2 regions of the Mesorhizobium sp. M0768 genome follow, and region 1 is predicted to be linked to the other one. Evidence: riboswitches for the same ligand, from Rfam matches in the RefSeq annotation. Region 1 holds a riboswitch; the other holds the start of a gene.
What was found. A riboswitch is a leader RNA that binds a small molecule or an ion and turns the genes downstream of it on or off. The one in region 1 is predicted to bind cobalamin.

Region 1 (11,615 bases):
CGGCAAGCAGGCAGCCTTCGACCAGCGTGTGCGGGTCATGGCGCAGTATGTCGCGGTCCTTGCAGGTGCCAGGCTCGGATTCGTCGGCATTGACGACGAGATAGCTCGGCCGGCCGTCGCTTTGCTTGGGCATGAACGACCATTTGAGCCCGGTCGGGAAACCGGCGCCGCCGCGGCCGCGCAGGCCCGATGCCTTCATCTCGTTGACGATCCACTCGCGCCCCTTGGCAACGATGCCGGGCGTGTTGTCCCAGGCGCCGCGCGCCATGGCGCCGGCCAGCGACTTGTCGAAGCGGCCGTAGATGTTGTTGAAGATGCGGTCTCTGTCCTGAAGCATTGCTCGTTCCTCAGACCGGCTTCTTGCCGGTCGGCCGGCTCTTGTTTCCGGGCGGCGGCTTGGTCGCCTTGGCGACAGTCTTCGCCGGTTTGACCTTGGCCTCCGGCGCCTTGAAGGCAGACGCCGGCTCGGCCTTGTTCTTTGGGCCCTTGCGCTGTTTCGAGACGTCCTCGACCTGCGGCTCGGCCTTGTTGGCATTGGCGGCCGAATGCAGAGGCGCTGCGACGCTCGCCGCCTTCTCCACCGCGGGCGCGACTTTCGTCGCCGACGGCGATTTCAGCGCCGGGTTGGTCTCGACCGCGTCGGTTTTCGGCTTGCTGGCATTCGAGGGCGCAACCGGCGCCGGTGCAGGCGCGGCCGAAGCCGCTGGCGGAACTGGTGCTGCGGCGGCAGCCGCCGGCTCTGCATCCTTGGGGGCCTTGGTCGCCGCCCTGGTTTCCCGGTCGCGGGTCGCCTTGAGGATCGCCTTTTCGCTCTTGAGGGTCGTCAGGCCGCTGGCCGGCTCCGAGGTGATGCGGCCGTTTTGCGGTCCTGGCGTCACCGAAGCACCTTTGCCGGCGTCATAGAGGTCGATGATCTCGGCAAGCCGCTCCGGCGTCAAATCCTCATAGGTGTCCTTGAATATCATCACCATCGGTGCGTTGACGCAGGCGCCGAGGCACTCGACCTCCTCCCACGACAGCGTGCCCTTGTCGTTGGTGTGGAATTGGTCGTGATGGATTTTCGAGCGGCACACATCCATCAGCGCTTCCGAGCCGCGCAGCATGCAGGGCGTGGTGCCGCAGACCTGGATATGAGCGCGGGTGCCGACCGGATTGAGCTGGTATTGCGTATAGAAGGTGGCGACTTCCAGCCCACGGATATAGGGCATGTCGAGCATGTCGGAGATCGTCTCGATCGCCGCCTTGGTCACCCAGCCTTCCTGCTCCTGCGCCAGCATGAGCAAGGGGATGATCGCGGACTGCTCGCGCCCCTTCGGATATTTCTTGATCCACAGCTTCGCCGCTGCCGCATTCGCCCTGTTGAAGGCGAACGAGGCTGGCTGGAGGCTGGCTTCTGCGAGACGGCGGACTGACATTACGACTTCGCTTCTATGTTTCTACTGGTTAGAGCTGTAGGCGTGATAGCAATCCTCGGATCGCCCCAAAACGCATACGAACTCTTCATTTCCACGCTTCAGGCGGATATATCCATCATAGCGGCTATACACCCAAGCTATTGGTTTGCAACGATATTCTTCGGGGATCAATGACGCTACGAGGTCGTCATAAACCGCACAGTTGGACGATGTCGATGGCCGGCCATGGACAAGAATGCCCTCATCCATTGCTGGGGTCTGGGTGCTCAAGTCACGGACTGTAAGCAGATCGCCTTCTGCAACAAGCTTGAATCCCTCTTTGAGAAGATCGGTTGAGGAGAGACCCTCACCGGACCCAGCAAGCGACACTTCAGCGGAAGCAGCAAGGCATGCCGCGGCCAGAAACGCCTTTGACTGTCGAGCCATTCCCAACATTACCGATCGACCTCACCAAACACGATGTCGAGTGAACCCAGCACCGCGGTGACGTCGGCCAACATGTGGCCGCGGCACAAAAAGTCCATCGCCTGCAGATGGGCAAAGCCTGGCGCGCGCAGCTTGCAGCGATAGGGCTTGTTGGTGCCGTCGGAGACGAGATAGACACCGAACTCGCCCTTCGGCGCCTCGACCGCCGCATAGACCTCGCCGGCCGGCACGCGGTAGCCTTCGGTGTAGAGCTTGAAGTGATGGATCAGCGCTTCCATCGAGCGCTTCATCGCCGCGCGCTTCGGCGGCACCACCTTGCCGTCAAGGTTGGACACCGGCCCGCTGCCTTCCTTGCCGAGCAACAGGTCGACGCACTGGCGCATGATTTTCGCCGACTGCCGCATCTCTTCCATGCGCACCAGATAGCGGTCGAAACAGTCGCCGTTCTTGCCGATCGGAATGTCGAAATCCAGCTCGGCATAGCATTCGTAGGGCTGCGATTTGCGCAGGTCCCACGGCGCGCCCGAGCCGCGCACCATGACGCCGGAAAAACCCCAGGCCCAGGCGTCGGCCAGAGACACCGTCGCGATGTCGACATTGCGCTGCTTGAAGATGCGGTTGCCGGTCAAGAGTGAGTCGAGGTCGTCGACCGATTTCAGGAACGGGTCGATCCAGCTGCCAATGTCCTCGATCAGCTTCTGCGGCAGGTCCTGGTGGACGCCGCCGGGGCGGAAATAGGCGGCATGCATGCGCGAGCCGCTGGCACGCTCATAGAACACCATCAGCTTTTCGCGCTCGACGAAGCCCCACAGCGGCGGCGTCAGCGCGCCGACATCCATCGCCTGCGTCGTCACGTTGAGGATATGCGACATGATGCGGCCGATTTCCGAATAGAGCACTCGGATCAACTGGCCGCGCTTTGGCACCTCGATGCCGAGCAGACGCTCGGCGGCAAGCGCAAAGGCATGCTCCTGGTTCATCGGCGCGCAATAGTCGAGCCGGTCGAGATAGGGCACGGCCTGCAGGTAAGTCTTATGCTCGATCAGCTTTTCCGTCCCGCGATGCAACAGCCCGATATGCGGATCGACGCGATCGACGACTTCGCCGTCAAGCTCCAGCACCAGGCGCAAAACGCCGTGCGCCGCTGGATGTTGCGGGCCAAAATTGATGTTGAAGTTGCGGACCGAAGTTTCAGCCATTTTGGCGTCTCTGGCGAAGAGTCAGTAGTGAGTAGTGAGTAGTGATCATCAATCTCAATGCCTGCTTCATTCCGCCTGCTTGGCCTGCACCGTTCGGATAAGAGATCTCGTCATTTTTCCAATCTCTTCGCATCGCAGCAGCAGCTCAATCTCGTTGTCATTTCGTAGCAGGCCAACCCGGCATGCCAGTAGTATGTGCGTTTCCAGTTCCTTCAACGAACCTTGCGCCATGCGCAAAAATTGAACGAACGAACCTCTGTTCTCCCGACCGTACCCCTCCGCGATATTGGCTGCGATCGACACCGCCGATCGGCGCATTTGAGAGGTCATGCCGTAGATCTCCTCTCTCGGAAACCCTTTGGTGATGCGGTAACAATCTTCAGCGAGTAGCATCGCCGATTGCCACACCTTCAGGTCACGATAAGATTCGATCCGTTGCTCCAATTCTTTCCTACCGACTACTCACTATTTCACTACTCACTGTTTCGCCTTCTCATCCCCCGGAAGCACGTAATCCGTACCTTCCCACGGAGACAGAAAATCGAAATTGCGGAATTCCTGCTTGAGCTCCACCGGCTCGTAGATGACGCGCTTGGCTTCGTCGTCGTAACGCACCTCGACGAAGCCGGTCAGCGGAAAGTCCTTGCGCAGCGGATGGCCTTCAAAGCCGTAGTCGGTCAGGATCCGCCGCAGATCGGGATGGCCCGAAAACAGCACGCCGTAGAGATCGTAGGTCTCGCGCTCGAACCAGTCGGCGCCGGGATATATCCCGGTGATCGACGGCACGAGCGTCTCTTCGTCGGCCTGGACCTTGAGCCGGATGCGGATATTCTGCTTCGGCGACAGCAGGTGATAGACGACGTCGAAGCGCTTTGCCCGTGACGGATAATCGGCGCCGCAAACGTCGATGATCGAAATGAACTGGCATTTCGGGTCGTCGCGCAGGAAGGTCACCACCTCGATCAGGTCGCGCGGCTCGACCGAGATAGTGAGTTCGCCATAGGCGAGCACCGCCGCGCCGATCCGGCCGATCAGCTTCTCGCCGAGATAGGTCGAGAGGTCATTCAACGCCTGGGTCATGCCGCTCACCGCTCGATCGTGCCGGTGCGGCGGATCTTCTTCTGCAGCAGAAGGATGCCGTAGAGCAGCGCTTCGGCGCTCGGCGGACAGCCGGGCACGTAGATGTCGACCGGCACGATGCGGTCGCAGCCGCGCACCACCGAATAGGAATAATGATAATAGCCGCCGCCATTGGCGCAAGAGCCCATCGAGATGACGTAGCGCGGCTCCGGCATCTGATCGTAGACCTTGCGCAGCGCCGGCGCCATCTTGTTGGTCAGCGTGCCGGCGACGATCATGATGTCGGACTGGCGCGGGGACGCGCGCGGCGCGACACCGAACCTCTCCGAGTCATAGCGCGGCATCGACGTATGGATCATCTCGACGGCGCAGCAGGCGAGGCCAAACGTCATGAACATCAGCGAGCCGCTGCGCGCCCAGGTGATCAGCGCCTCGGTCGAGGTGACGAGAAAGCCCTTGTCGGCGAGCTCGTTGTTGATCTCCAGGAAGAATGGATCGTCGGACCCGACCGGCCTGCCGGTGTTGGGATCGATGAGGCCCTTGGGCTTCGGCGCGACGAGCGTACCGGAACTGTCGTTCAATCCCATTCCAGCGCTCCTTTTTTCCATTCATAGGCAAAGCCGATGGTCAACACCGCCAAAAACACCATCATCGACCAGAAACCGAGCATGCCGATCTGGCTGAACGACACCGCCCACGGAAACAGGAAGGCCACCTCCAGATCGAAGATGATGAACAGGATCGACACCAGGTAGAAGCGGATATCGAACTTCATGCGGGCGTCGTCGAACGAGTTGAAGCCGCACTCGTAGGCGGAAAGCTTTTCCGGATCGGGGTTGCGGTAGGCCACCAGGAACGGTGCGGCGAGCAGCGCCAGCCCGACGATCAGCGCCACGCCGATGAACAGGACGATGGGCAGGTACGAACCTAAAAGTGCGTTCATGCTGCAGTTTCCGTTGGCGGCCAATCCACTCTGATTACAGCACCGGACCCACTTGCGGAAGCGTGACAGTTTAACCACTGAACCGTTTTAAGGGGGCTCTATGCTGCAACGCGGCGAGGGTTAGCGCAGCGCTTTCGGCGAAGCAAGTCAAACCTTGTTCAAATCGCGGTGCTGGACGGCATATCCGGGAAAACTGGTCCGATCCGCTCCTGTTTGATTTCCTTCACTTTTTACTCCACTTTTCTCTCCTGACATGGATGCCGCCAAAACCCTGTTAGCATGGCACGGAATCGCAGGTCATTTTCTCTGTCTAAAATCGTCCGGATGCCGCCTTCATGAAGGAAAAAATCTCGCTCGCCATGGCCCGCCGCATTGCGCTCGCGGCACAGGGATTCAATGACCCGCGCCCCACCGGCACGCCTGACCGCCGGCATCTGGCCCGCGTGCTTGCCCGTACCGGCCTGCTGCAGATCGATTCCGTCAGCGCCGTGGTGCGCGCCCACTATATGCCGCTCTATTCGCGGCTTGGCCCCTACAAGCTGGCGCTGCTCGACGACGCCGCCGTAACGCGCAAGCGCATGGTCTTCGAATATTGGGCGCACGAAGCCTCCTTCTTGCCGGTCGAGACCTATCCGCTGATGCGCTGGCGCATGCAGCGGGCCGAGTGCGGCGACGAAATGTACAGCGGACTGGCCAAATGGGGCCGCGAGCACGCCGCCTATATCGAAGACATCTATCGTGAGGTCGCCGAACGAGGCCCGATCGCGGCGTCGGCTTTCGAAGGGCAGAAGGGTTCGGGCGGCTGGTGGGGCTGGAGCCATGCCAAGCACGCCTTCGAATGGCTGTTCTGGGCCGGCCGCATCACCACGGCGCATCGCCGCGGCTTCGAACGGTTCTACGATCTGCCGGAGCGCGTGCTGCCGCCAACAATACTGAGTCTGCCAACGCCCTCCCCCGAAGACGCTCACCGCGAATTGCTGCGCATCTCGGCCCGCGCCCACGGCATCGCCACGGCAGGCGACCTGCGCGACTATTTCCGCCTCTCGCCCGCCGACATCAAGGGCCGCATCGAGGAGCTGGTCGAGGCCGGCGAGCTGTTGCCGGTGAGCGTCGACGGCTGGAACAAAACAGCCTATCTCCACAAGGACGCCCGTTTGCCGCGCAGGATCGAGGCGCGCGCCTTGCTCGCGCCGTTCGATCCTGTCGTCTTCGAGCGGTCGCGCACCGAGCGGTTGTTCAACTTCCACTACCGCATCGAGATCTACACGCCGGCCGAAAAGCGCCGGTATGGCTATTATGTGCTGCCATTCCTGCTCGGCGACAGCATCGTCGGGCGCGTTGACCTCAGGGCCGACCGTCCGGCCGGCGTATTGCGCGTCCATGCCGCCTATGCGGAGCCCGGCGCCCCGCCACAAACCGCTGCCGAACTCTTCAAGGAATTGAGGCAGATGCAGGGCTGGCTCGGCCTGGAACGCATCGAGGTGACCGCTGCCGGCGATTTGGGCCGGCCGCTCGCGGATATCGCCGCGCCATAGACGTGCGTTGACACAACTGCCTCCACAAGCCTAAATCCGTTCCAGACGGTCCCCTGCCCGCAACGGCAGGGGCCAAGAGGGAATGCGGTGCGAAATCTCGATTTCAAATCCGCGGCTGTCCCCGCAACTGTAAGCGACGAGCCAAGGCCGAAAACCACTGGGATATTCCCGGGAAGGCGGCACCCAGGCGATGACCCGCGAGCCAGGAGACCTGCCGTCTAGGACCTAAGAATCCGATCGCCTGGCGGGTTTTCCGGGCAAGGAGCCTGATTTGGAACGCGACAGCAGTTTTCCGGCTGAGACAGCGGATTTATTGTCCGGCCATGATGATTCCCCGGCCGGCGTTACCGTCATCGTCTGCTCGTCCTGCCGTGACGAGACCGGTTCGGACGCTCATCCGCGCGCCGGCGAACTGCTCGCAGAGGACACGCGCCGCGCTGCTTCCAGCGAAAACATCAAAATCCGCACCGTCGAATGCCTCGGCAATTGCAAGCGCCGGCTCAGCGCGGCCATGCTGCGCGACGGCTGCTGGAGTTACGTCTTCGGTGATCTGACCACGACCAGCGGCGCCGATCTCGTCACCGGGGCAAAGCTGTTCGCCACCTCGACGGATGGGCTCATTCCATGGCGCGGCCGTCCCGATTGCCTGAAGCGCGGCCTGGTTGCCCGCATCCCTCCCCTTGACCTTTTGAAGGACCTGACATGACCGCTGCCTCCCTTTCGCGCGTTCCCTGCACCGTGGTCACCGGCTTTCTCGGCGCCGGCAAGACGACGTTGATCCGCCATTTGCTCGAAAACGCCAAAGGCAAGCGCCTGGCCATCATCGTCAACGAGTTCGGCGACATCGGCATCGACGGCGAGATCCTGAAGGGCTGCGGCATCGACACCTGCCCCGAGGAAAACATCGTCGAGCTGGCCAATGGTTGCATCTGCTGCACCGTCGCCGATGATTTCGTCCCGGCGCTGGACCAGATCCTGTCGCTGACGCCGAGGGTCGACCACATCCTGGTCGAGACATCCGGCCTCGCTTTGCCCAAGCCGCTGGTCCAGGCCTTCCAGTGGCCGTCGGTGAAAAGCCGCGTGACGGTGGACGGCGTCATTGCCGTGGTCGACGGACCGGCGCTGGCTGATGGCCGCGTAGCCAACGACATGGACGCCCTGCAGGCGCAGCGGGCGCAGGACGAGACGCTCGACCATGACGATCCGGTCGAGGAAGTGTTCGAAGACCAGCTCGCCTGCGCCGACCTGATCATCCTATCGAAGAGCGACCTGATGGACGCAGCCGGCTCGGCCCGTGCCAATGCCGTCATCGGCAAGCACGTTGCGCGGGCGGTGAAGATCGTACCGACTTCGCAAGGCAAGGTCGACCCTTCGGTGCTGCTCGGCCTCGGCCTCGCCGTCGAGGACGACATCGAGAACCGCAAGACCCACCACGACGACGAGCTCGACCACGAACATGACGATTTTGACTCGTTCGTCATCGACATCGCATCTGTGTCCAACCCGGACGAGCTCGCACAACGCGTCGCCACGGCGGCGGAGGAAGAAAACGTGTTGCGCGTCAAGGGTTTCGTCGAAGTCGGCGGCAAGCCGATGCGGCTCCTGCTGCAGGCCGTCGGTCCGCGCGTCAACCACTATTACGACCGCGCCTGGACCGCTGAAGACGACCGCCGCTCGCGCCTCGTCGTCATCGGCCTGAAAGGGCTGAACCGCCCGGCCATCGAGCGTATCCTCGCCGGCTGATCCCAGGTACGAGCCGCGATGCACATCCTCACCACCACATCCGCCTCGCTCGACGATCTCGCCGAGCCTGTCGATCTCAGGCAAACGCCTGCGGATGTCGTGGCGCTGTCCTTCACCGACAGCGACCTAGCCGGGCTGGCGGCGGCGTGGAAGGCAGATGCGCACCGCCTGCCGTCGATGCGGCTCGCCGCCTTGCGCGACCTGCGCCATCCGATGTCCGTCGACCTGTGGATCGACAGCGTCGCCCGCCACGCCAAGGTCATTCTGGTCCGCATCCTCGGCGGCTATGACTGGTGGCGCTATGGCTGCGACCAGCTCGCCGTTATCGCGCGAAATCGCGATATCAAGCTGGCGCTGCTGCCGGGCGAGAGCCACGACGAGGATTTGCGGCTGATCGAAGGCTCGACGCTGCCGCGCGAGGAGTTGGACGGCCTGCTTGGCTATTTCCGCGAGGGCGGGCCGGCAAATATGACGGCGCTGGTGCAGAGGCTGGCAAGTCTCGCTGGATCGGGTGCGGCGGTAGCCGAACCTGTCAGTGTGCCAAAGGCGGGATTTTACGAGCCGGGACTGGGGGTCGTAGAACGCGGCGTCCCCCTCCCCCTCGGGGGGAGGGTCAGGCCGCAGGCCGGGGGTGGGGTCCTCTCCGAAGCGCGCCTGCACGAAACGTCGCGCACTGCCGTGACGACCCCACCCGGCCCTGCGGGTCCCCTCGAGGGTGAGGGGGACGTCGTGCCAATTCTCTTCTACCGTTCGATGCTGCTCGCGGCCGATGTCGCGCCCATCGACGCGCTTTTCGAAGCCCTGCGCCACCGCGGCATGGCTCCCGTGCCTATGTTCGTCTCCAGCCTCAAGGACCCGGCGTCGCTCGCCTTTGTCGCAACCGCGCTCGCAACCTTGAAGCCTGCCGCCATCATCACCGCCACAGCTTTCGCCTCGGGTGCCGAGCCCGGCGTTGAAACCCTGTTCGACCGCGCCGGCGTGCCGGTGTTCCAGGTCATCGTCGCAACCACCCGCCGCGACATCTGGCAAACCAATCAGCGCGGCCTGACGCCCGCCGACCTTGCCATGCATGTCGTCCTGCCCGAGCTCGACGGCCGCATCCTGGCCGGCGCCATTTCATTCAAGGGCGAAAGCGAAACCGACCCGGCGCTGGCCTTCCGCGCCTTCGCCAACCGGCCTGAGCCCGACCGCGTGGCGCAAGTGGCGAACCGTGTCGAGGCCTTCGTGCGCCTGCAGCGGACGCCGCGTGCGGAGCGCAAGCTCGCCATCCTGATCCCCGACTATCCGAGCGCCCCCGGTCGCACCGGCTACGCGGTTGGTCTCGACGTGCCGTCCAGCGTCCTGGCAATGCTGCACGACCTCAGCGAACAGGGCTACGCCGTTGAAAGCATTCCGCAAACGCCGCGCGAGTTGCTGGAGACGCTGGAAAAGGGCGGCCATGGGCTGGCATTGAAGGAGTATTTGACCTTCTCGACGGAATTGCCGCCGTCGGCCATCGCTGCGGTGGAAGCCGCATGGGGAAATCCAGAAGATGAGACAGGTTTGTGCGAGGCACCCCCCTCTGTCCTGCCGGACATCTCCCCCTCAAGGGGGGAGATTGGCAGTTCCGCCACCGGCTCTCCCTTAAGGCCCTCGGTAATTGGCGAAAGTAGAGACAACAGCGCAATCTCCCCCCTTGAGGGGGAGATGTCCGGCAGGACAGAGGGGGGCGCGACAGAACGCCAACCTTCGCTGCTGGTCAGCGAAAAACAATTCGCCTTCCGCACAGCCATCTTCGGCAACGTCACCGTGGCACTCGCCCCTGACCGCGGGCGCTCAGCCGACCGCCGCGCCGACTATCACGACCCGACGCTGCCGCCGCGCCATGCGCTGGTCGCCTTTGGGCTCTGGCTGCGCAAGTCGCTCGGCATCCATGCAATTGTCCATGTCGGCGCCCATGGCACGCTGGAGTGGCTGCCCGGCAAGACCGTGGCGCTCAGCGAACACTGCTTTCCCGAGATAGTCACCGGTCCCCTGCCCGTCATCTATCCCTTCATCGTCTCCAACCCGGGAGAGGCAGCGCAGGCCAAGCGGCGCATTGCCGCCGTCACGCTCGGCCATCTGCCGCCGCCGCTGACCGGCGCCGGGCTGGACGAAAACCAGCACAGGCTTGAACGACTGGTTGACGAATATGCCCAGGCCGACGGGCTCGACCGCCGCCGCCGCGACCGCCTGGCGAAGCTGATCGTCGAGACGGCGGAAAAGACCGGCCTCGCCTCAGAGGCAGGCGTCGCCAGGACCGATGCGGCCGACGAGGCTTTGCGCCGCATCGACGCCTGGCTCTGCGATCTCAAGGATTTCGCCATCAAGGACGGCCTGCACATTTACGGCCGCTCGCCGGAAGGCGAGGCTGATCCGTTGTGGCGGCAAAGCGCGGCAGCTGAAAAAACCGCGCTGCTTGCCGCCCTCGACGGCCGCCACGTCGCTGCCGGTCCGGCCGGTGCGCCGGCGCGTGGCCGGAGCGATGTGCTGCCGACCGGCCGTAATTTGTTTACCGCCGACCCGCGTACCATGCCGACGCCGACCGCCTATGATCTGGGCAAGATGGCAGCGGAAGAAGTGGTCCGCAGCTACATGCAATCGCATGGCGACTGGCCGCGCTCGCTGGTCATCGACCTGTGGGGCTCGGCCTCGCTGCGCACCGGCGGTGAGGAGATCGCGCAAGGACTGGCGCTGATGGGCTGCCGGCCGCAATGGGATTCCGCCACCGGCCGCATTACCGGCATAGACGTGCTGCCGCCGGCAACACTCGGCCGTCCGCGCATCGATGTCACCTGGCGCATATCGGGCCTGTTCCGCGACATGTTCCCGACCCAGATCGCGCTGATCGACGCCGCGGCCAACGCGGTGGCGACCCGCGACGAGGACGATTCGGAAAACCCGCTCGCCGCTAGGACCCGCATCGACGGCAAGATCAGCCCGCGCATTTTCGGCACCTCGCCGGGCACTTACGGCGCGGGCATCGAGGACTTGTTGTCGAGCGGCGACTGGGCCGCGCGCGAAGAGATCGGCCGCACGTATCTCGCCGCCACCTCGCACGCCTATGGCGGCTCCGAGGGCGAAGGCATTTCGGCGCCCGGCGCTTTTGAGGGCCGCCTCGCCGAGGCCGACCTTCTGGTTCATACCGGCGACGACCCCGGCCGCGACATCCTCGAAGGCTCGGCCGACGTCGCCTTCATCGGCGGCTTTTCGGCAGCGCTTGCCGCGCTCGGCAAGAACGCCGACGTGATCGTGC
Region 2 (11,615 bases), on a different contig from region 1:
CTTGATGATTTCGATGGTCCATGTGCCGAGATTGGCCAGTGCCTGCGACAGTTTTTCTCCGGCATAGCCGCCGTCGGCGAACAGATGCCGCAACCAGGGAGAAAGCCGTCGAATGGAGGCGATGACGCCGACTGCCTTCCTGGATGTCGGCCGTGTGCACCGTCAGCCCGACCAAGTGTCCCTCGGTGGCAGTAATGATATGGCGCTTGCGGCCTTTGACCTTCTTGCCGACGTCGTAACCACGCAAACCGGCAACGTCCGTGGTCTTTGCCGATTGGCTGTCGATGACACCGGCGCTCGGGCTCGCCTCGCGACCAAGCGCCAGGCGTGCCGCAGCCACCAAGTGGAAGTTGATGGTCTTCCACAGCCCGTTGTCCCGCCAGGCATAGAAATAGCGTTGAACCGTCGAGACCGGCGGGAACCGATCCGGCAATGCCCGCCATTGGCAGCCGGTCCAGGCGATGTAGAGGAGCACGTCCACGACCGCTCGAAGTTCTGTCGTCCGCGGTCGTCCCGTTGTCTTCGTTCCCGGCAGGAACGGCTCGAGCAACGCCCATTCCCTGTCCGTCAACGCGTTTGCATCTCGCTGCCCCGCGCGGCAATATCGCCGGCGGGTGGTCTCCGTCCAACCCTTGTCGTTATCCCGTTCAAGTCTAGACAACTCAAGCGAATCACAACGGACGGGGCCACTCAACCGCTTCCACCCCCAAAACCGAGTTTCGGGTCAGGCTCTAAGGGCAAACACCATGCCATTGTGGGTGGTGGTTTGCGTGGCGAGACACGCCTGGTAAGGACCCTCGTGGTTCCGGTACGGCCCCTGAATATCGTGGTCGCAATTGGGGTGGTAATGGTTTGGCGGGATTTGCTGACGCGAGAAAACGGTGTCGCTGCCGCCGCCGCAAACCTTCCTCGATGAAATCGCCGCCACTGCAGCCCTTTTCGCCTGCTTCACACCAATTACAGGCGTAGGTTTCAGGATTCACGCCGTTTTTGCCGGTGGCGCAATACGGCGTCGGAAAATTACCCACATTGAACTGACCTTGAACATCGGCAAAGGCGATGCAGGCCTTCTTCCCTGTCTTGAACCAGCAACTGATCGCGTGCAGTCATCCGGATAAGCCGCCCCGCCGGAGGCCAAGCTGACTTGGTGACACACGAACGCATTATTGTCTTCCGGTCTGGCGGCAACAGTATCAGCAGGACGGCAAAGCTGACCGGCTGCAGCGAAGCGCAGGTGAAGCGCGCTGGGCTCGACATCAGAAGGAAAGCGGGAAGCAGGAAATGTTGTCGCAAAAGTTGAGTTCTGCGAGGTGCAAAAGTCAGTTGCAAATCGTCGCGACAGAGGCTCGGCAGCTCCCCGAAGTAGCCATTTCAGATTGCTTGCAGGTGCGGATAAAGTCCTTTATGCATCGGCACATGATCAAGTCCGCGCTCATCGCTGCAATCTATTATGCGACGCTTCCATAAGGAGCGGCGCGTTTCGATCATGCCTTGAAACAAGCCGCCGTCAGGCGGCTTTGTTCATTGAGAGGACCCCCAGGCGGCAATACCAGGAGGATTCCCTATGGCACTTCCCGATTTATCAACCGGTCATTCCAAACCATATTCGGCGGCTTTGAAGACGCTCATTGAGCGCGGCTATGTAAATCAAGGGACCGACCTGCCGGGTGTCGATGCCGCCTTTGAAGCAGGCATCGTACCCGCTTACGCTGGTTTCGATGCGACGGCTGACAGTCTTCATGTCGGCCATCTTCTTCTGATCATGGCGCTTCGTCATCTTCAGCAGACTGGCCATAAACCCATCGTTCTCATTGGGGGTGGGACCACCCGCATCGGCGATCCCAGCTTCCGTTCGGACGCGCGGCCGATGCTGACGGACGAGCGGATCGCCGCCAACATTGAAGGGATCAGAAAGGTCTTTGGCCGTCTCCTTGTCTTCGGAGACGGCCCGACGGATGCCGTGATGGTGAACAATGCCGACTGGCTGGACAGCATTCGTTGGATCGACATGCTGAGAGACGTCGGCAGGCATTTCTCCGTCAATCGGATGCTCTCTTTCGACAGTGTGAAGTCGCGGCTGGAAAAGCAGGAGAATCTGAGCTTCTTAGAATTCAACTACATGATCCTCCAAGCGTTCGACTTCCTTGAGCTAACCCGCCGGACCGGTTGCCGTTTGCAGATGGGTGGAGCCGACCAGTGGGGGAACATCATCAATGGCATCGACTTGATACGGCGGACGGATGGAAAGGAAGTGTTCGGAGTGACTACGCCGCTTCTGAAGACTCCTTCAGGTGTCAAGATGGGTAAGACGGCTGCCGGAGCTGTGTGGCTCAACGAAGATCGCCTTTCGCCATACGATTACTGGCAATTCTGGCGTAACACGGAAGACGCTGATGTCGTTCGGTTTCTGAAGCTTTTCACCGATCTGCCGATGAACGAGATTGAGCGATTTGGACAGGCTGAAGGAACCGAGCTAAACGCCGTCAAAGAACGTCTCGCCAACGAAGCTACGGCCCTGGCACATGGAACTAACGCCGCCAAACAGGCGGAGGCCACGGCTAGCCAAGCATTTGGGCAGGGCGAAGCCGCAGAGGGGCTACCGACGCTTCATCTAAATGACGCCGAGGGGTTGGCCGGAGTAGCCCTTGTGGATTTGCTGGTACGCGCCGGATTGACCTCCTCCAAAGGGGAAGCGCGAAGGGCGATCTCGGGACGAGGTGTGCGGATCAACGGCAACGTTGTCGAGGTTGATAGAATGATATCTTCCCAAGACCTCCCGATCCGGCTTTCGCTCGGCCTGAAGCGCCACACTGTTGTAAAGTAGGGTTTCAGCAAATGCTGTCGCAGAAATTCTGCCCGCTTAGCGGATATTGCAGACATTCGCGTCGAGTTCCCTGAGGAATGTCGAGAGACACTCCTCAGGGGGTAGTTAAGGCCGCCAAGTTTTCTGGGTTAGCAGGCGCGCCACTGTGGCAGCTTGGCTTGTATGGCGAGGCCATGGTTGAGTGAGGCGAACCAAATCCGGCCCCGCGGTCGATCCCGAAGCTTCCCACAATTGCGAAGAGAACATCTTCACTGGTTCCTTTTCAGCACAAGACCTTCCGTTCGCTATGGTCGGCTGCACTCATTTCGAACCTTGGCACCCTAGTGGAAGGTGCGGCGGCAGCTTGGCTGATGACGAGCATCGCCACCTCCCATGGAATGGTGGCGCTCGTCCAGTCATCGACCACCCTCCCCTACATGATCTTCTCGCTCGCGGCGGGAGCGCTCGCGGACAAGTTTGACCGTCGCCGGATCATGTTGACTGCGCAACTGCTGATGGTCTGCGTATCCGCCTTCCTGGCGTTCCTGACCTATGCGGGGAATGACACCCTGGACCCTTCTGGGTCTCACCTTCCTAATCGGCTGTGGTTGGGCATTGCACGATCCCTCTTGGCAAGCCTCCATGGGAGATATCCTGCCTCGCGAACACCTGCCAAGCGGGGTTGCGCTCAACGGCATGAGCTACAATCTCATGCGCAGCATCGGGCCGGCGATTGGCGGCATAATCGTGGCCACAGCCGGTGCGGCCTTCGCGTTCCTCTTCAACGTCCTTTGCTACTTCGCTCTGATCGCTGCGCTGTTGCGATGCAAAGCCGAACTGGCACGACAAGCGCTGCCGCGGGAGGCTTTCGGCAGTGCGATGGCGGCGGGCTTCCGTTACGTGCTCTTGTCGCCGAACCTTCTCAAGGTGATGTGCCGGAGCTTTTCGGCCTCACCGCCGTTGTCATTTTGGCTCTCCTGCCGTTGGTCGCTCGCGAACAGATCAAAGGGACCGCAGTCACCTACGGCGTGATGCTCGGCTTCTTCGGCCTGGGAGCGATTTGCGGCGCGCTCCTCATCGGGCGGGTCCGAGAAGTTCTCTCCAACGAATGGGTCATTCGCGGTGCGTTCTTTGTATTGGCGATCAGCTGCTTCTTTCGGGCATGGAGCGAGCACGTTGGGCTGAGCTGTCTCAACCTCATGCCAGCCGGTGCGGCCTGGATTCAATCATTCTCGCTGTTTAACGTCACAGTGCAGCTTTCGGCGCCGCGGTGGGTGGTTGGACGCGCCCTCTCTCTATCAGACGGCCACATACGGCGGCATGGCGGCGGGAAGCTGGCTTTGGGGCGAACTGGCGGATGTCCAAGGTGTTTCGGGAGCCTTGCTCGTCCGCCAGCTGGTTCTTGTCATTGGGGGACTGATGGGCATCCTTCTGCGTCAGCCGGATTTTGAAACGCTCAATCTGGATCCGACCAACAAGTTCAGCGAACCGACGCTGCATCTTGACCTGCGGCCACGAAGCGGTCCGATCATGGTGATGGTCGACTATCGTGTCGATCAGAGAGATCCAGACTCGCCCACAATAATTATCTGAATTTCAGCAGTAATTTTTGATCGCCCATTCGTGCTGTGTACCAGCCCTGTGTCTTGCGCAAGTGGTCACGAACGGCTGCCGGAGCCTCGAAGACGCCCTAAAAACACATGCTGCGATTTTTGAACACGCTTGACGATTAGATTAATTCATCCACAATGCGTGTGTTGAACACGCGAGGTGAGTTATGAACATGAAAGAGCTTAGGGTTCGACTGGGCATGACTCAAAAAGATTTGGCAGAGCAGATGGCAACGACGCAACAGACTGTGGCCCGTTGGGAAACAGGCAAAACGCAGTTGAACGTCGAGCAGATCAAGGACCTTTGTCTCACGTTGAAATGCACGGTCGAGGAGCTGCTGGGCTGGAAGATTGATGTCGAGGAGTGGCGCACGAGCCCGTTTGCAATTGCCGATGCCGAAACGCGATACGGCACGCTCAGAATCAAGACGACTGTTGGCAGCCGCCAATATCCTATCGATGAAAAGGCGCGTGAATCGATTTTACGTCAGTTGAAGGAACTTCATAATCTTCGTAGAAATAACACAAGCAGGCCATGGCTGTATTGTTGGAGCCTTGACAACAAAATACTCTTGTTAAATCCGCAATATGTCCGCTCCATTGAGCTTATCGGTGACGATGTAGAGGAGATGCCAGAGTATTATCATCCAGAAATCTATCGGGCTTTGGATGACTGGGATAAAGGTGAGGTTTCAGGAAAGCTGAAGAAAGAATGCGATGCCATCATCGCAGAGATGGGTGATCAGGAAGCCGTGCGCATGGCCTCCTATGTTCGCGTCACATATGACGACGGAGAAGATGAGTGGAACTTCTTGGATGAAGAAACCGCTACGACTTTCTTCGGATTGGAAGCTGCGACCTTTGACGTTCCCCAGTGTAGTTTCGCCGAAGTGGAGGAAGAAGGTTACTACCGAGCGCGATACGCCAACCTTGATCGCGTCGCGGTGATGGAGGTTCCAAGCGACCGTTATCACAGATTGACCGCGCCCGAGGAAGCTTAGAACCATCCACGAAGGGCGCATGTTACATCTCGACCTTGCGTGGTGCGTTTTCAGTACGAGATGACGTTAAGCGTAGATAGTGGCAAGTAAGAGTGCTCGACCAGAAGCTCAACTGCCTCCTCAATATCGCTGCCGATGTGCCGCAGGACACGTCCACGGGAGCGTGGATAGGCGTAAAGTTCCTGCACTCCACGGTCCGCTCTCCCATCGCCGGTGTGTGCCCGACGCCATCTTGTGGACGAGCTTGGCCGCCTGCACCCGGTTGTATTCCGGCTTGCGGTCCGCCGCGATGGCTATCTCCATGTCAATCGGCGCCGAACTTTGACTGCCCGCTGCTTTTGATGAATTTGGCGAGGTCCCGCGCATAATCACTCTTGGTCTTCTCCTTGAGGCCCTGTGTCGCGAACTTGTCGTCCAGCAGGGCAAACAGGTCCAAGTCCCCTTCCGCCTGTGGCGCTGGCTTGCCCTCACCGCCCTCGGCTTCCCAATTGAGGACCGCTTCTGCGCGCTGCACCGTGGCGATTGTCCGCCCAAGACGCATCACAAGATCGAACGCCAAACCGTGCGCGTGCACGACGATTTGCCGCTCAGGCCTCATTTGGACAGGACTTGAGCTGGCCCGGTGGTTTGAGCCGGGTTACCTTGAGCCGGTGGGCTGCGAACAAGCAGTTTTAGACATTGGCCTCGATCACTTCGCAACACGCCGCTGCGCCTGGCCTCGGTGTGCTCTCCCCGAAATCGTTGTGTCATATCACCGAGGGCATCACGGCCAACAGCTTCCACATGGGCAACAGCCTCGCCATTGAGCCGAATATGGTCGCGAGCAGATCACCAACGAAGCGGTCGGAACCTCGGAGCCGAAGTTCGACGCCGAGGTGGCGTTCGCATGATGCGGGAAGCAGCACCAAGGCGCTTGCCGGTATGTTTGCGGCCGAAAGCCGACGAACTCCTATCCTCCTGGACAAGGGCGCCGTGCGTCATTGCTTTGATTTACCGGCCGCTCAAGGCTTCCACAGTTTTCGCTTTCGAGGCGACCTTTGGGAAACACGCCAACGGGAATTTAACATAACGACATAAACATTTCTTTATGCGGTATTGACAAAGAAGCGAACTGCTGTGATTGTCTCCCGTGTCGTGGTTCTCCGTACGGCGCTGCCGCAGCGGAGCTAAGAGGGAAGCCGGTGCGATGCCGGCGCTGCCCCCGCAACTGTTAGCGGCGAGCCAACCCCACTCATGTCACTGAGGCGAATAGCCTTGGGAAGACGGGTAGCTGGCTATGACCCCGCGAGCCAGGAGACCTGCCACGGCGAATTACGTCCACAGGCGGGGTGTCTCGGTGGCCGCCGCAGCCTGGCGTTCGTGCCGGCCTGCTAGCGCCTTCCTTGTCACCGACGCCCCAACCATCGGGGTATGGCATGACTGTCTCTCATCAAATTCCTGTAGCAACGCTCGGCGTGCCGCGCTTCGGTCGTCGGCGAGAACTGAAATTCGCGCTTGAAAGTTACTGGTCCGGAAAATCTTCCGCCGCCGACCTTCTCACGACGGCGAAGGCGCTCCGTGCCGCTAGCTGGGAGGAGCAGCACGATCGCGGCGTGTCGAAAATCCCGTCGAACGACTTCTCGCTATACGACCATGTGCTCGACACCGCAGCCATGGTCGGCGCCGTTCCATCCCGTTACGGCTGGAATAGCGGCGAGGTCCCACTTGACATCTACTTCGCAATGGCGCGCGGCAACCAGGGTCAGACGGAGGATTGTCGACACGCTGGTCACCAGCAGGCGGCTCATCGGTCTGATGTAACCGCGATGGAAATGACCAAGTGGTTTGACACCAACTATCACTACATTGTGCCGGAACTCAACGATGATCAGACGTTCGCCCTCTCGTCGACGAAACCGGTCGATTACTTCATCGAGGCTAAAGCTCTCGGCGTTCACACACGCCCAGTCATCCTTGGACCGATCACCTTCCTCAAGCTGGCGAAATCGCCTGCCGAAGGATTCGATCCCATCGCGCTCCTGCCGCGGCTGCTGCCCGTCTACGAGCAACTCCTGCAGAGGCTGAAGCTGTCTGGAGCCGACTGGGTGCAGATCGATGAGCCAGCGCTTGTCCTCGATCTGAACCCGAACGAACGAGCTGCGTTCGAATTCGCCTATGGCCAGCTGTCGAAAGCCGCGCCCGAGCTGAAGATCATGCTGGCTACCTATTTCGGGCCGCTGGGAGACAATCTCGAAACCGCGGTTTCTCTGCCCCTGGCCGGGCTGCATATTGATCTCGTGCGCGCTCCCGAGCAGCTGGAAACGGTGGGTCGGCTCGCACCGAAGGATCTGGTGCTCTCGCTTGGCTTGATCGATGGCCGCAACGTCTGGCGTGCGAACCTGCCCGCCATTCTCGACCGCATCAAACCGATCGTCGCCGGCTGGCCCTTGGACCGCGTCGAGATCGCGCCTTCTTGCTCGATGCTGCATGTGCCGATCGACCTCCGCATGGAGACGGAACTCGACGCGGACATCAGGTCGTGGCTCGCCTTCGCGGCCCAGAAGACCGACGAGTTGGTGTTGCTTGCCCGGGCCCTGTCCCAAGGCAGGGATGCGGTGGCAGGCGCGTTGAAAGCGTCTGCCGAGGCTGCCGCCACTCGCGTAACATCCACGAAGATCCATGACCCGCTGGTTGAGGGGCGGATCGCCAGCATTGACGACAGCATGAAGCGACGAGAGAGCGCTTTTGCCGAGCGCTCCAGAGTCCAAGCCGGCACGCTCGGGCTGCCGCCGTTCCCGACGACGACCATCGGGTCCTTCCCGCAGACGCCGCAGGTACGCAGGGCGCGGGCCGCTCATGCGAAGGGCCAGCTGAGCTATATCGACTACGAGACCTTCCTGAAGAAGGAGATCGAGGCTGCAATTCGCTGGCAGGAAGAGATCGGGCTGGACGTGCTGGTGCACGGTGAGTTCGAACGAAACGACATGGTACAGCATTTCGGCGAGCAGCTGTCCGGCTTCGCCTTCACCCAGCATGCCTGGGTGCAGAGCTATGGGTCGCGTTACGTGCGCCCCCCCATCATCTTCGGCGACGTATCGAGGCCCAAGCCGATGACGCTGCGCTGGTGGCAATTCGCCCAGTCGCTTACGGAAAACCCTGTGAAGGGAATGCTCACAGGCCCGGTGACCATTCTCAACTGGTCTTTTGTTCGCGACGACGTACCCCGCTCCGAAGCATGCCGCCAGATCGCGCTCGCCATCCGCGACGAGGTGACGGATCTCGAATGGTCCGGCGCAAGGGTGATCCAGATCGATGAGGCCGCGTTTCGCGAAGGATTGCCACTGCGCCAGTCTGACTGGAAAGACTATCTCGACTGGGCTGTCGAATGCTTCCGGATCGCTTCAACGGGTGTAAAGGACGCGACTCAAATCCATACCCACATGTGCTACTCGGAGTTCAACGAGATCATCGACGCGATCGCTGAAATGGATGCGGATGTCATTTCGATTGAGACGTCGCGCTCGAAGATGGAACTGCTGGACGCCTTCACGAGCTCCAAATATCCGAACGAAATCGGTCCCGGAGTCTACGACATTCACTCACCACGCGTCCCGGAAGTCGGCGAGATTTCGGATCTCGTCATGCTTGCCCGCGAGCGACTGTCGGATTCCCAACTGTGGGTAAACCCGGACTGTGGCCTCAAAACACGCAAATGGGAGGAGGTCCGCCCTGCCCTCATGAACATGGTCGATGCAGCACGTGCGCTCCGGTAGAAAGTGTAGGCCGGAGGGTTTCCTGGTTGCTCACCATGTGGTGAGTGACCGGCTGCCGCATGTCGGCCGTGAATGTGCCAAAACGCGATCACATCCTTTGAAATAAGTCACTCGAGCGAGAATGTGCACTTTCCTTCGGCACGTGTATTAATCGCGCAGGAGTAAAGGGTACCGTTTTCTCCCTGTGACGTGTCGAGTTCGAAGGGGATGTGATTGGCGTCGAGACCGCTCCGGCCATGGGTTATCAGCATGCCAAGTGCGCTGTTCTCGATCAGTTCGTAGAGGACTTCTCGGCTCGGTTCATTGAAATGCGCGGGTAAATACATGACAGTTTCTTTCACTGGCCCCCGGGTTCGCTATTCACCGGTTGACATCCGATGGCAAGCGTTCCAACGCGGCGGCGATCTGGCGCTTCGCTGCTGAGGGCAGAGGCAGGATGGGACGCGGGGGGTCGGCACGGCAAATGTCGAGCAATTCGGCAAGTACATAGACGACGCGAAGGCTCGAGAACTCCTTGAAGAGGCTCCAGAGCGGCGCAAGCGTGGCATCGATCCGTCGCGCTTCGGCCGCATCGCCCTGTTGCGCCGCCGTGACGATCTTCACGCAGACCTCGGGCAGGATGCCGGCGAGGACGCTGTACCATGTGTCGGCGCCGGCGATCATGGCCTCTGCGGCGTTCCAGTCGCCGCTGTAGCCGATCGAGAACCCTTCCGGCACAGTGCGCCTCTGGTCGGCCAGATGGCTCTTGATCGCATCGCCCTTGTCTGTCGGATTCTTGATAGCGACAATCCCACCCACCTTTGCCAGGCGGCTGACGAGTGGTGGGGTGAAATGGAAATGCGTCGTTCCTGGATTGTCGTAGACGACGATCGGCAGGCCGCTCTCGCACGCCACCGTCGAGAAATGTTCGAACACCTCGTCATCAGTGAGCGGGGTGTAGGAGGCGGCCGCAAGCAACCCCGCGGCAGCCCCAAGGGCCTTAGCGTCCTGCGCGAGCCTCACTGCTTCGTCGGTGCGCAGCGCGCCCACACCCACTACGACCGGCATTTGTCCCCCGGTTTCGTCCAAGGTCTCGGCGAGCGCCCGTCGCCGTTCCTCGCGCGTCAGATACATGTATGTGCCGGTGCTGCCGAGAAGACCGATGGAATCGACCTGAGCGGCGCAAAGCCTGGCAATCAGCTTGCGCAGAGCAACGGTATCGACGCGGCCGTCACGATCGGCGGGCGTGATGGGAAACGCGGAAAGACCGCTCAGGAATGCCATGGCAAGGCTCCAGGTTTGTGCGTGAGCGCAGGACTGGCCGGACGACAGGTCATCACAAGGCGTCCAGAGCCCGCCGCAGGTCGGCGATTAGGTCATCGACGTCTTCAAGACCCACCGAGAGACGCATGAGGTCCTCGCCGACTCCATCGGCCAGATGCGCATCCTTGCGGATCGGCTGACGAGCACGGGTCAGGCTTGCCGGATGATAGATGAGGCTGTCGGCATCGCCGAGGCTGACAGCCCGGGTGATCAGGTTGAGCCGGTCCATCATCCGGCGCGCGCCCTCGAACCCAGCGTGGAGGCCAAAGGCCAACATGCCCGACCCTTGGGACATCTGCTTTCGCGCCGTCACCTGATCAGGGTGCGAGTCGAGGAAGGGATAACTCACCCATGCCACCGCCGGGTGCGCCTCGAGCGCCTGAGCCACCGCAAGGGCCGTGGCGCTGTGCCGTTCCATGCGCAGCGTGAGCGTCTTCAGACCGCGCAGGATCAGGAAGGCTGACATGGGCGAGAGCGCTGCGCCGGTGATGTAGCGCAGGCCCGTTTCGTGCAGCGTGCGGAGCGTTTGCGCGTCGCCGAGAATCGCCCCGCCAAGGGCATCGCCGTGCCCATTGATGTATTTGGTCAGCGAGTGGAGCACGAGGTCTGCCCCATGTTCGAGCGGCCGCTGGAGCGCGGGGGAGGCGAAGGTGCTGTCGACTGCAACCTTTACACCGCGCGCGTGGGCGCGCTCGGCAATGGCAGCGATGTCGAGGATGCGGCTCAGCGGATTCACCGGCGCCTCGAAGAAAACAAGCCGGGTCCGCTCGGTGATCGCGGCATCGAGATTGTGAGGATCGGACAGGTCGACCGCGACGACCTTGATGCCGAAGCGGGGGACCGCCTGTTCGACCATGGCAAGCGTGTTCGCATAAAGCGTCCTGTGGACGATGAGTTCATCGCCTTGGGACAGGAGCGACAGGATCAGCGTCCCGAAAGCCGCCATCCCCGAGGCAACGACCAGACCTGCCTCGGCTCCTTCCAGATTGGCGAGCCGTTGCTCGAGGATCTCCGTCGTCGGATTGTATTCGCGCGCATAGAGCCTTCCGCCAAGCGCGGCGGCGGCCTCGTTCGCTGCCACGCTTTCGAATCCATAGGTCGAGGTCAAGAAGACTGGCGGCTGAACGGCATTGGAAAAGCCGGCGGG

Region 2: another riboswitch for cobalamin. It lies ahead of metE (5-methyltetrahydropteroyltriglutamate--homocysteine S-methyltransferase); the one in region 1 lies ahead of NKI08_RS10260 (DUF1636 family protein).

Annotation. Positions count from the first base shown of each region.
Region 1 is NZ_JAMYPD010000006.1:22,979-34,593, forward strand. It holds gene nuoF (NADH-quinone oxidoreductase subunit NuoF) at 1-337, opposite strand, end outside; gene nuoE (NADH-quinone oxidoreductase subunit NuoE) at 348-1,415, opposite strand; gene NKI08_RS10230 (NADH-quinone oxidoreductase subunit D) at 1,850-3,040, opposite strand; gene NKI08_RS10235 (four helix bundle protein) at 3,107-3,484, opposite strand; gene NKI08_RS10240 (NADH-quinone oxidoreductase subunit C) at 3,518-4,120, opposite strand; gene NKI08_RS10245 (NuoB/complex I 20 kDa subunit family protein) at 4,126-4,707, opposite strand; gene NKI08_RS10250 (NADH-quinone oxidoreductase subunit A) at 4,698-5,063, opposite strand; gene NKI08_RS10255 (winged helix-turn-helix domain-containing protein) at 5,399-6,598, shown strand; cobalamin riboswitch at 6,628-6,831, shown strand; gene NKI08_RS10260 (DUF1636 family protein) at 6,870-7,304, shown strand; gene cobW (cobalamin biosynthesis protein CobW) at 7,301-8,341, shown strand; gene NKI08_RS10270 (cobaltochelatase subunit CobN) at 8,360-11,615, shown strand, end outside.
Region 2 is NZ_JAMYPD010000025.1:29,442-41,056, forward strand. It holds partial or broken gene NKI08_RS25815 (IS5 family transposase) at 1-661, opposite strand, end outside; gene NKI08_RS25820 (hypothetical protein) at 882-1,118, shown strand; gene tyrS (tyrosine--tRNA ligase) at 1,565-2,824, shown strand; partial or broken gene NKI08_RS25830 (MFS transporter) at 3,055-4,369, shown strand; gene NKI08_RS25835 (helix-turn-helix transcriptional regulator) at 4,581-5,414, shown strand; gene NKI08_RS25840 (hypothetical protein) at 5,719-5,973, opposite strand; cobalamin riboswitch at 6,533-6,734, shown strand; gene metE (5-methyltetrahydropteroyltriglutamate--homocysteine S-methyltransferase) at 6,830-9,166, shown strand; gene NKI08_RS25850 (FMN-binding negative transcriptional regulator) at 9,274-9,492, opposite strand; gene NKI08_RS25855 (dihydrodipicolinate synthase family protein) at 9,527-10,429, opposite strand; gene NKI08_RS25860 (trans-sulfuration enzyme family protein) at 10,482-11,615, opposite strand, start outside.